DNA from 2 places in the Peribacillus sp. JNUCC41 genome. Region 2 is predicted to be linked to the other one. Evidence: riboswitches for the same ligand, from Rfam matches in the RefSeq annotation. Region 2 holds a riboswitch; the other holds the start of a gene.
What was found. A riboswitch is a leader RNA that binds a small molecule or an ion and turns the genes downstream of it on or off. The one in region 2 is predicted to bind S-adenosylmethionine.
Positions count from the first base shown of each region.

Region 1: another riboswitch for S-adenosylmethionine. It lies ahead of JNUCC41_RS14480 (methionine ABC transporter ATP-binding protein); the one in region 2 lies ahead of JNUCC41_RS23710 (bifunctional homocysteine S-methyltransferase/methylenetetrahydrofolate reductase).

Region 1 is NZ_CP062163.1:2,979,543-2,985,657, reverse strand. Features, by position in the region: gene JNUCC41_RS14490 (hypothetical protein) at 27-215, shown strand; gene JNUCC41_RS14485 (MBL fold metallo-hydrolase) at 338-1,162, opposite strand; SAM riboswitch class I at 1,445-1,549, shown strand; gene JNUCC41_RS14480 (methionine ABC transporter ATP-binding protein) at 1,618-2,634, shown strand; gene JNUCC41_RS14475 (methionine ABC transporter permease) at 2,621-3,289, shown strand; gene JNUCC41_RS14470 (MetQ/NlpA family ABC transporter substrate-binding protein) at 3,345-4,166, shown strand; gene JNUCC41_RS14465 (NAD-dependent epimerase/dehydratase family protein) at 4,408-5,445, opposite strand; gene JNUCC41_RS14460 (PucR family transcriptional regulator) at 5,626-6,115, shown strand, end outside.
Region 2 is NZ_CP062163.1:4,916,499-4,922,613, reverse strand. Features, by position in the region: gene dapF (diaminopimelate epimerase) at 1-215, shown strand, start outside; gene ligD (DNA ligase D) at 417-2,264, opposite strand; gene JNUCC41_RS23720 (non-homologous end joining protein Ku) at 2,417-3,259, shown strand; gene JNUCC41_RS23715 (MOSC domain-containing protein) at 3,763-4,413, shown strand; SAM riboswitch class I at 4,525-4,623, shown strand; gene JNUCC41_RS23710 (bifunctional homocysteine S-methyltransferase/methylenetetrahydrofolate reductase) at 4,727-6,115, shown strand, end outside.

The DNA of each region.
Region 1 (6,115 bases), 1.9 Mb from region 2:
AAAGAAAAGGCTAGGAGGGATTAATTTTGGATAAAGAAAAAATGACATTTTTGAAGGATACCGAATATGATGGCAAGGACTCCGTTTACCTGGATATCGACCGTATCATCAATGAAGGAATGGCAGGCGGAAATGTGTATGAAGTCGCTAACCTTCAGAACATCGAAGAAGCACATGATTTTTATGATGAAACAGATCCCAACGAAAATAAATAATTTAGGTGGGCTCTCTTAAGGAGGGCTCCCCTTTTTTACTTATCCCGTTCATCTCCCGCTTGCACTGCATTCCCCCCTATGGAAGTTGTTTGAGTGACAAATAGAAAACATTGAAATAGCATTCAAATAGTTCCATTGTCCCTTACATTTAAAATATTTTCTTTTAATATCGATGTAATGATATGCTCTGAATCCCATTCATGCCCAGATATCTCGATAAGGGGATAGCGATTCGGTAAAACGGCCTGCTGGATTTCATGAACGGTCAGCCCTTGAGAATGCAAGCGTAAAATTTCACCTTGTAGGTTTTCCAAATAATCGAGCTTTTTCCGAAACATGTCCTTCCCATCAGGGACATGTCCAGCATGGCAGCAAAACACTTCCCCGAAGTCATATTGAAGTAACCTTTTAATGGAATCGATGATGACCGGGACAGACTCTTCCCGTAAGACAAGCTTTGTTTTTGGTGTTACGAAAAGGTCTCCTGAAAAGAGCATGCCATTACTGTGATTCAAATACACCATATGGTCCTTTGCATGACCAGGGGTAAAAATGGGCTCCCACGTTTGGGTGCGTGAATGAATGGCCTTCCCTACCGACTCAGCTTTAAAGGCGTCTCTCTTTCCCCAGAAAATTTTACGATATTCAGGATATACGGCATCCTTTGCACAAACCTCAACCGACATCGGATGAATGAAAAGCGGGACCTTTTTATTTTCCTGTATCCATGCAGCGCCCCCGGTATGGTCTTCATGATAGTGAGTCAGGACCACTGAGTCGAAGTCTGCGGACTCATAGAATGGAATGAGCTCTTCCAATAAAATCTGTGCGCCAGTATCTATCAATAGACCATCCGTTAAAAAGACATAAACACTCATCCCGGATTTGTTCCCGCCAGGAGTCCCGTTCACACAAACCACATCATTTATCGTGTTAATCTCTAACATTCAATTGCCTCCCCATCATTACACAAATATAGTTTCATCTTCCTTTTTCTAACTTTACTATAATAAATGTATTACCACTTCACTCTTTTGACAAGGAAATTTTGGAATAATTAACCTGGACAAAAATGCTGGATTATTGCATAATTGCCCACTTTTAATGGACCTTACTAAACTTTAATAACAAAAAATCACCCCGAAAATTTCAGAAACGATTGACATTGTCGAATTTTACAAATAATATAGATTATATTGAAAAACTTGAAATATTCTAAAATAATAATTTACTTATCAAGAGTGACGGAGGGATCAGGCCCTGTGATGTCCGGCAACCGCCCTTAGGGAACGGTGCCACTTCCTGCAGAATGATTGCATTCTGAAAGATAAGACGAGATATAATTTCGCTGCCTCTTTCTGAATGATAGGGGCAGTTTTTTAATGTTTAAGGGGGAAAGCTCATGATTGAAATCCGTTCAGTCCGAAAGGAATACGTCTCGAAGAAAAACCGAGTTATCGGAGTGGATAACGTATCTTTAACCATTCAAACTGGCGAAGTGTATGGAATTGTCGGCTACAGTGGAGCTGGAAAAAGCTCATTACTCCGCTGCTTGAATTTGCTTGAACGTCCGACAGGTGGAAATATCATCATCGACGGCATTGATTTAACCTCTTTATCAAGTAAAGAACTTCGTAAACAACGGCAAAAAATCGGAATGATATTCCAACACTTTTCACTGGTCAGTTCAAAAACCGTTTATGAAAATGTCGCTTTCGCCTTAAAGGCCGCGCATCGGTCGAAGGATGCCATCAGGTTACGTGTATTGGAATTGTTGGAAATCGTAGGGCTCAGCGATAAGAAAGATGTCTATCCGGCGCAGCTTAGCGGTGGACAGAAGCAACGGGTAGGCATAGCCCGTGCCTTAGCAAATGACCCCACTGTTCTATTATGTGATGAAGCGACTTCAGCACTTGATCCAACAACTACAAAAGCGATTTTACAATTATTGAAAAAGATAAGCAGTAAGCTTGGCATCACCATCGTGTTGATTACACATGAAATGGAAGTGGTCAAAGAGCTATGCCACCGTGTCGCCGTCATGCAGGATGGCCGTGTAATTGAAGAAAGTCCCGTTTATGAAATATTTTCACAGCCTAAGCAGGAGTTAACGAAGCAATTCATTAGCAGTGTTCTGGATTTCGCACTCCCTCCGCACTTGATTGATGAAAGTAAAGGTACGATCATTAAAATTCAATTCGAAGGGCAAACCGCTGGTGAGTCGATCCTTTCGGATGCTCTCCAATCCCATTCAGTAAAGGGGAATATTTTACACGGTAAAATTGAGTATATCCAGGATGTCCCTTTAGGCATTTTAATCATCGAGTTAATAGGCGATGCCGCTCAAGTTCATTCGGCATTGCAATATATAAAAAATCGTTCCAGTTCTGTGGAGGTGCTAAAACATGTCACTGCTTGATTCCATCGTCAATATTTTACCTGATCTTAATAAAGCCTTTCTTGAAACGATTTATATGGTCGGTGTTTCCCTTGCAGTAGCCCTGTTAATCGGTTTACCGCTTGGAGTATTGCTGTTTACAACAACAAGGAATTTATTTTTTGAAAATAGTATCGTGAATCGATTTCTAGGATTCGCAGTCAATATTGTCCGTTCAATCCCTTTCATCATTCTCTTGGTCGCCCTCCTTCCTTTAACGGATCTTCTAACTGGATCGACAATAGGGCCGAGAGCGGCTTCTGTATCCCTGTCGGTGTCCGCAATACCTTTTTTTGCAAGAATCGTTGAAACGGCATTACGTGAAATAGACAGAGGAGTGATTGAAGCTGCAATTGCCGTAGGAGCCACTCCATGGATGATCATTAAGGATGTACTTCTTCCAGAGGCAAAACCGGGTATCATTCAAGGACTGACATTAACGACCATTTCGCTTATCGGTTACTCAGCGATGGCAGGGACAATCGGCGGGGGCGGAATTGGCGACCTGGCCATCCGGTACGGTTATTACCGTTATGACAACACAGTCATGATCACGACGATCGTCGTGTTGATCTGCCTTGTACAAATCATTCAAATGGTTGGTGACAAGGCCTCATACATAGTTAACAAACGATAGGGATCAGTCATTTTTCAATGATTCAATACATTTCATTACACAGGAGGAATTTCAAATGAAGAAAATAGCTTCGTTATTATCAGTCTGTGCACTTGCCCTTGGCTTGGCAGCATGCGGGAGTGATGATGCATCCCCAAAAACTGAAGACAAAAAAGAATTGAAGATCGGGGCGACTACCGGGCCCTATGCCGATATGGTTAAAGAGGCCATCAAACCAGGACTGGAAGATCTCGGTTACAATGTAGAAATCGTCGAATTCACCGACTATATCCAGCCGAATAAGTCCCTTGGCAACCATTCGATCGATGCCAACCTCTTCCAGCATAAGGTGTACATGGATAACTTCGCTAAAGAAAATGATTTAGAGCTTTCCGACCTTATCATAGTTCCAACAGCACCAATGGGCATATATTCGAACAAGTATAAATCATTGAAAGAAATTAAAGACGGTACATCCCTTGCAGTGCCCAATGATCCGGTTAACCTCGCACGTGCACTTAAAGTGCTGGTGGATGAAGGGTTGATTGAAGTCGATCCAGATGTCGACCCTTTAAAAATATCTGAAAAGGATGTAACCAAAAATCCAAAAAACATCCAACTCAAACCATTGGAATCCGCTCAATTGCCCCGGGCAACAGACAGTGTTGACCTATCAGCGGTCCCTGGCAACTTCGCTCTTGCAGCGAAAATGGACCTCCAGGATGCCCTTGTTTTAGAAAAAATGCCGGATATGTATCGAAACGTTGTTACAGTGAATACAAAAGATGTAGACTCCCAATTTGCAAAGGATATTAAATCAGTAGTGGAATCCGACCAGTTCGAAAAAGTCATCGATGACAAATTTGCCGGGTTCGGAAAACCAGACTGGATGAATTGATCAAATAATCGAGGCCTGCTTCCCCTTATTGGGAGCAGGCCTTTCATTAAGGACAACGTGGCGGCCGCCATGGAAAACCTTGAAATCCTCACGAACCATGCAAGCAGATCCATGTACTAAAAAACGATGGGGTTTTTACCCCATCGTTTTTTTAATTCCTTCACATTGTTTGGTTAAATCATCCTTTTCACCAAGCACACTTAATGTGCCTTCAGTACTTCAATAAAATAAAAGAAGGTTTCTAACCTATTGTCTGTTTCCATAATCCAAGGAGATCACTTTCATGTTGTCTGTGGATACCTGCTTTTCTAACAACAGATTCCTGACGTCCCTTTTCCCAATTCCATATTTCTTCGAGGGTTTCTGATAGGGGACGGAATGTTAGTCCATTATTGATGGCTTTATTGTTATCGACAGCCAAAAAACCATTCAGAGGTTCCTTAGCTCCCGGAAAAGGGAATTCTTCTGGTATCCATAAAGGCATCTCTCCCCACGGCTCCACTTTATTGTCATCCAAAAACTTTTCAGATACCCATGTAAAGTCAGCATTACTTCCTGTTACCTTTTTGCAGCCTTCAAGTAATTGCCCCATAGTTAGTGTATAATCCGGTCCAACGGCATTATATGTACCTGTCATACTTTTTTCTATCATTTGGATGATCCATTGAGCCAAGTCCCTTGCATCGATGACTTGGATTGGACGTCCAGGGCGTCCAGGAGATAAAATTTCTCCCCCTTCCGCTATTCTTTTAAGCCAGTACGGCAATCGGTCAGTGTAATCATATGGACCCACTATTTGCCCCGCACGAATGGACAAAACTTTCCCCGGCAGTTCTTTTTCAGCTGCTTTTTCGCTTAATGATTTTAACGGTCCATAATATTCACCGTATATCGGTCCAGCAGTTCCGCGGGTGATCTCTTCCGCTTTATCATCATTTAGTATATGAACCTCTCCATTTTCATCAATTCCTGGCTCGGTTGGATCACTATAAACTGAGATGCTTGAAATATATGTATAATGTTTAACTTGATTAAGCAGTCTGCAAGATTTAGATACAGTTCGAGGGATAAATCCTGATGTATCAATGACTGCATCCCACTGTCTCCCTTTCAACATTTCCAGATCTCCATCGCGGTCCCCTTTTAACTGTTCTATTTCGGGAAAGACATAAGGATCGCTTCCACGATTAAAAAGTGTGACTTCATGCCCTTTCTCTATCGCAGCTCTTGCTAAATACCTGCCTAAAAACCGTGTACCGCCCAATAATAATATGTTCAAAAGATTCCCTCCTCTTTTTAACGATATTCCATAAAGCATACGCAATACCCTTTCCTAAAATTAATAAAACTTGCAACTTTTCTTTGATTATCCCTTCCCGGAAAAACTAGCAATATCCTATTCTTTTGAACTTTATTCTTTTTCGCTATAATGATATGGAAAGGGAGAAAGAAGGTGGAAATGATGCTTGAAAATCTTAAACAAAAATTCCCGAATGCCCTTACCAATAAAATGGATACTGATGAAATTTCTGACTATGTTTGGTTCGAAGACTCAAGAAGTATACTTGGCATTCCCCGTTCAGAAATCACAGACGAAGAAATCCGTTTATTGGAACTGCTTTTTGCTCCTTCCATAAACCCGAATAATTTCAATGTACATCCAGACTCATCATGGAAAACTTTTTTATCCGAACCGAATGCACCATTGCCTTTAACAAGCTGGGAGAATGTTCGATTTCTTCATTTCAAGCTGACTCATGCTGATTTTTCCAACACCGATTTTGAAGAAGCCTTCCTCGCTTTCGTTCCATCTGAGGCAGCTATTGTTTGGGAAAACGAAACGGCGGGAGTCTTAATTGAAACGGACGAAGAAGAATCTTTATCAACTAAACAACTAATCGCCATTTCTTCCACGCTTGAAAGTGACTTTTATGTAAAGACCCGTATGT
Region 2 (6,115 bases):
AAGTTAAATGCGTGGTCCACCATGATGATGAAAGCCAAAAGTATTCAATTGATTTAATCGGGAACGCAACCTATGAATTCAAGGTATCGATTGAAATGGACCTAGATCAGCCTGAAAAATTTGAAGTGCTTGAAAAAGAGGATTTTGAATTGGAAACAAGCTTATATGCCAAGCTTCAGGATGAAGTTCAAAGTTATTTGAAAACAAAATTATAAAAAATTTCCAGACTGCAGCAAACTCGAAGAAGAGAGTTTGCCTGCAGTTTTCTCATTTAAAAACCTCTTAGTAATGTAATCAAAAGACCATTCCAGTTGATCCGGACCGGAAGTCAGGGGACTCCTACTTAGAAAAGTGCGTCCCAGAAAGAGTGCCTGGTGAGGGGGATCAACGGTTCATTTTAAACTCGCTAAGACCAATCAGCTGTTGGTCTTTTTTTGTTTTAGGAACGACAATACTTCCAAAAAGGCTGGTCCATTATCGATGAGTCTGTAATCCATAAATGCACACCCTTCCTTTTTTATTCTGCTTGGTATGGTTTCAATCGTAAAGTCCTTTAATTGGAGATTTTCGTCCACTTCCTTCCAAAACAAAGGTGTAGCCACACCAGCGAAAGAATTTCCCCGCGGGGAATAAGGAAGGATGATGGTTTTTCCTTCACTATGCTGCACAAAGTCCAAGTAAAGTCGATTATGCCGATTTATTTTCATCCTTTCCGTTGTAAAATCATTTGGGTTGGAACTTGATAAGTAGTCACCGAGAAAGTCAGTGAAAATGCGTGTCTCCTGATAAGTAAATGTGTCTACAGGCAGTGGGATGTGTATTTGCAGTCCTTTGTTACCTGAAGTTTTTACAAAAGCTTTTATCCTTAATGAATCCATCACCTTCTTTATTTCCTGTGCGGCCTTTATCGCTAAGGAGAAATATTCGATGGAAGGAGGATCCAAGTCCAGGACGATTTCGTCGGGGCGTGTTTTACCCGCTTTCTGAAATGGCGCATGGAATTCCAATGCAAGTTGATTGCCGAACCAAAGAAGCGTTTCAATATCGTCACATAGCATATACTCGATATCTTCATCAATGAACGTTTTAATAAAGGACGGTGCATAATCAGGTTTGTTTTTCTGGAAAAATCTTTCTTTATCCAAAGTGCCATGAGGATAGCGGATCGTCGTAAGCAGTTTATTCTTCAAGAAGGGTAAGAAGAAAGCTGAAACCTCCCGTAAATAATGGAGGTATTCAACCTTTATCACCTTTTTATTTCCTGTTATCCAAAGCGGTTTATCCCTGGAAGTTATTTGCACAGAATCTGGAAATGTATATTGACCTAGCACGAATTTCTCCCAGGTACATTCTTCGGGAGCCGTTTGTAAAAGCCATTGTGAAAATTGAGGCTCACGCAATTCATTCTCCTCATACACGTGCAAGAATTGGACTTCGATGCAAATGGATGGATGGATATAAAAAAATTGTGTGTCCTCGTCTGATGCATTTTGCTTGATCAGTTCATGCAATATCCTTTTATCTTGAGGACTCAGTCCATTTTTAACACTTCCGATTTTGGTTACGGCACCTTCTTTGAAAACTGCGAGGGAAACGTAACCATTTTCTTTATGCAATGCTGTAATGAAACAAGAAACGGTCTTCCAATTTTTCACCTTGATCCATGAGGCAGTACGTTTCCCTTCTTGCCAAGTCCCACGAATTTCCTTGGCGACAACCCCTTCGCCATCTAATAGGGTGACCTTATTCAAGGCATTATCCAATATGTCAAAACTCTCTATTAATTGTATCAAAGCCTTATCGTTGGGATCAGGGGGCATAGGAAAGCCAAGATTTGCCCCCATATTCAACATCAATTCCCTTCTTTCTTCCATGGGTTTAGCTGCTACGTTTTTTCCGCTGATGCTAAGCAGGTCAAACGCTATGAACCGGCATGGGGAAAAACGGGCATTTTCTGAAATTAAGGATTGTTTCCCAAGGCGTCCTCGCCACTGTATTTGAAAAAAGTCGGCTTTCGCCTGATTGGTAAGCCAGACCAATTCGCCATCTAACCGAAGCGGGAGATAGTCTTTCAGGTGCAGATTTTTGATGTAAGCAATGATTTCCGGGAATTGTGGTGATAATTCCTTTTCGTTCCGACTCGAAATGCTAATGGTATCGGAGTCTATCGTTAAAATAGCCCTAAAGCCGTCATATTTGACTTCATAACGCCAATCCTTGGAATTGGGGGCTTCAGGGTAATAGGTAGGCAGCATCGGTTTCATTTTTTGTATTTACCTCCGCAAATAATTGGTTAAGATTATTTTGCCAAAAAAACGAAGTGTTAGAGTTGGCAATTATTTTTTCGGTTTTTTTTGAACAAAGGGGAATAATAAAATCGTTCTTCTCTTTAAAAATAAGTTATGAGGTGACGAATATGCATACGATGTGGAAGGGGAGCATATCATTCGGTTTGGTGAACATTCCGATCAAACTTCATGCTGCTACGGAGGATAAGGATATTTCTTTGAGGACGTTGCATAAGGAATGTCATTCACCGATTAAATACGAAAAGGTTTGTCCGGTATGCCAGAAAGAAGTGGGGAAGGATGATATAGTCCGCGCTTTTGAGTATACAAAGGGAAAGTTTGTTGTATTGGAAGACAATGAACTAGAACAACTGAAAAAACAAAACGAAGAAAAAGCCGTGGAAATCGTGGATTTCGTTAAAATTGAAGAAATAGATCCCATTTATTTTAACCGGAGTTATTACATGTCTCCTAATGACGGAGGGATAAAAGCTTATTCCCTTTTGAGACAGGCCCTCAAGGAATCGAATAAGGTAGGGTTAGCGAAAATCATCATCCGCTCTAAAGAACAAATGGCAGTAATCCGAGTCGTTGATAATACCTTGGTGATGGAAACGATTCATTATCCGGATGAAGTTCGCCCCACAGCGGATGTTCCGAATATTCCTGCCAACGATACGATTGAAAAAAAAGAAATCGATACTGCCGTTTTATTGATAGATCAATTAACGACTACTTTCGATCCGGCAAAATACACCGATGACTATCGAACCGCGTTGCTTGAATTGATTGAATCAAAGAAAGCAGGACAGACGACGATTACAGCCAAAACAAAAGAACCAGTTTCCAACAATGTAACCGATTTAATGGAGGCTTTACAGGCATCCATTGACCGTACGAAACATGATGAAACGGAAATGAAAAAGACGACCCGAAAGAAAGTGGCACCGAAAAAAAAGAAACAAGCTTAAACAGGAAGCTGAGCGGAAGACACATGATGTCGCTCGGCTTTCTGCTTGTTTTAGCAAGGTAATTTGCTTTCTAAATGGTAAGGAAAGTGAATTAATAGGGGAGATTTACATAGGTAAGGAAAGTGCAAATATGTAAGTGGATCACGATGTAAGAAACAAAATGGGATTAATAGAAAATGGTGGATGGAAATGAAGGCAAAAAAATTCGCTCCCTAAAGAGCGACAATGAGGAATTCAATCGTGAAAATCAACATATAGGCGAACGGTTGTAGTTTTCGACTATATATTGTGTTCATATTCTACCATATTTAATTCTGAAATAGCAACAAAATTACTGAACTAACCTATGAATTTTTCTGGAAATCAATGATATTTCCCCCATTTAACGGCTCATGAGGCTTTTGCATTTTCATATTCTTATAAATAACTACAGAATAAATGGATTTTTAGTATAATTTATACATACAGGATGATAAAAAATATATTTGAATGGAAGATGCAAAATGGAAAATGGAAAAATCAAAGCACTTCATGCCGGGAAGCCGAAGCATGAAATTTTTTCGAATATCGAAATCTTTTCAGCAATGGATAAACAAGCACAGGAAAATGTGACAGTGACTAAATCAGGTATAATTGGTGATGGGGTTGGTAATGTAAAGTTCCACGGAGGTCCTGATCGCGTTTTGTGCTTTTACCCCTTTGAGCATTATTCATTATGGAATGAAAAATTCTCTAAAAAACTGGAAATCCCTGCATTCGGTGAAAACTTAACTGTAGCGGGGATGAGAGAAGAAACAACATATATTGGCGATATTTATCAAATAGGCGAAGTGATTGTTCAAATTAACCAGGGGAGGATACCTTGTTCGACCATTTCCCATTTCAATCAAGAACCTAAGTTTTTGGAACTCGTGCTGAAAACGAGTTTAACTGGTTATTTTGCACGAGTACTTCAAGAAGGAACGATAAATAAACAAAACGAGATTGTGCTGATAGATCGTTTGCAGGAAAAAATTTCAGTTCATTATGCAGCAGAGGTAATCCTTCATAAACGAGATGGGCTGGAAGGCGCAAAGGCTTTACTTACACTAGACTCGTTAGCGGAAGACTGGAAACAAAGGATCCTGAAGAGGGTTCAAGCTGCAAAAGGTTGAATGATTTTTGCAAAAGTGAAAAAAATGTCGATCAGGTATTGAAATTGACAGATTATTAATGTAAATTAAGTATAATCAAATTTTGAAATCTTGTGAAAATTATATAAATGGATCTTATCGAGAGAGGTGGAGGGACTGGCCCGAAGAAACCTCAGCAACCAGCTTAGGCAAAGGTGCTAAATCCAGCAAGCAGAGCTTGATAGATGAGGAGAATGTTTCAAAAAACCTTCTTCTTTGAGAAGGTTTTTTTCCTTTTCTCTCATACTCATAGAATACGACAAAAACAGGATTGTTTTTGAGAGAGGATGTAATGATGAATTTTCGTAAAGACGTGAAAGAAAGAATACTGGTTGGGGAAGGGGCAATGGGGACCTTATTATATTCAAATGGCATCGATCAATGCTATGAGGAATTAAACTGCACGAACCCAGATCAAATAGAATCCATCCACCGTGCCTATTTGGAAGCTGGTGCAGATATCCTTCAATCGAATACATACGGAGCCAATTTCAACAAATTGAAACGGTATGGACTGGAAGATGAGGTAAGCAGAATCAATCGCCAGGGAGTCATTCTTGCTAAAAAAGCGGCAAAAGGAAAGGCATACGTCTTCGGTACCATAGGGGCACAGCGGAGCATCAGGAAATCGGATTTAAGCATGGAAGAGATAAAACGGGGTTTTCGTGAACAGCTATACAGTCTTTTGATGGAAAACCCTGATGGAATTCTCTTGGAAACATTTTATGACCTGGAAGAACTGGAAACCGTCCTGCAAATCGTTAAAAATGAAACTGGACTGCCGATCATCGCAAATGTTTCGATGCATGAACTGGGAAATCTTCAAAATGGAATCCATTTAAATGAAGCCTTTCAAAAACTTGAGCAATTGGGTGCCGATGTTGTGGGGGTGAATTGCCGTCTCGGTCCACATCATATGATTCGGGCCTTGGAAGAAGTGAGTTTGCCAAAGCAAGCATCAATTGCCATATACCCAAATGCCAGCCTCCCGGATTATGTGGATGGAAGGCTCGTCTATAAAGCTGTGCCGGAATACTTCGGTTCAAGTGCCCTAGAACTTCGTGAGCAGGGTGCCGCGATCATAGGAGGGTGCTGTGGAACGACTCCGCTGCATATTCAAGCTGTAAAGAATGCGATTGGAAGTTTGGCTCCTGTGAAAGAGAAATTCACGAAATCCCGTGAAATAGAAATAATTGAAGTGAATGATAGAGAATTGGAACGTCCCCTGTTCGAAAAGGCCAAAACAGAAAGGACGATTCTAGTTGAACTTGATCCACCGAAAAAGTTAGGTATAGCGAGCTTCATGACTGGTGCCGAGGTTTTGAAAAAAGCAGGGGTCGATTCCGTTACATTAGCGGATAATTCGCTTGCCTCACCAAGGATATCTAATGATGCACTGGCTAATTTACTTAAGAACCAATTGAATATAGAGCCGATGGTGCATATAACATGCCGTGATCGAAATTTGATTGGACTGCAGTCACATTTAATGGGTCTGCAGACGGTGGGCCTGAACGAAATATTGATCATCACCGGAGACCCTTCAAAAATTGGGGACTTCCCGGGCGCCACTTCGGTTTATGATTTATCTTCCTTTGACCTAATAAGTATGGTCAAACAATTTAATGAAGGTCTTTCCTATTCGGGGCAAAGTTTGGGCCAACGGGCAAATTTCAAAATTGCT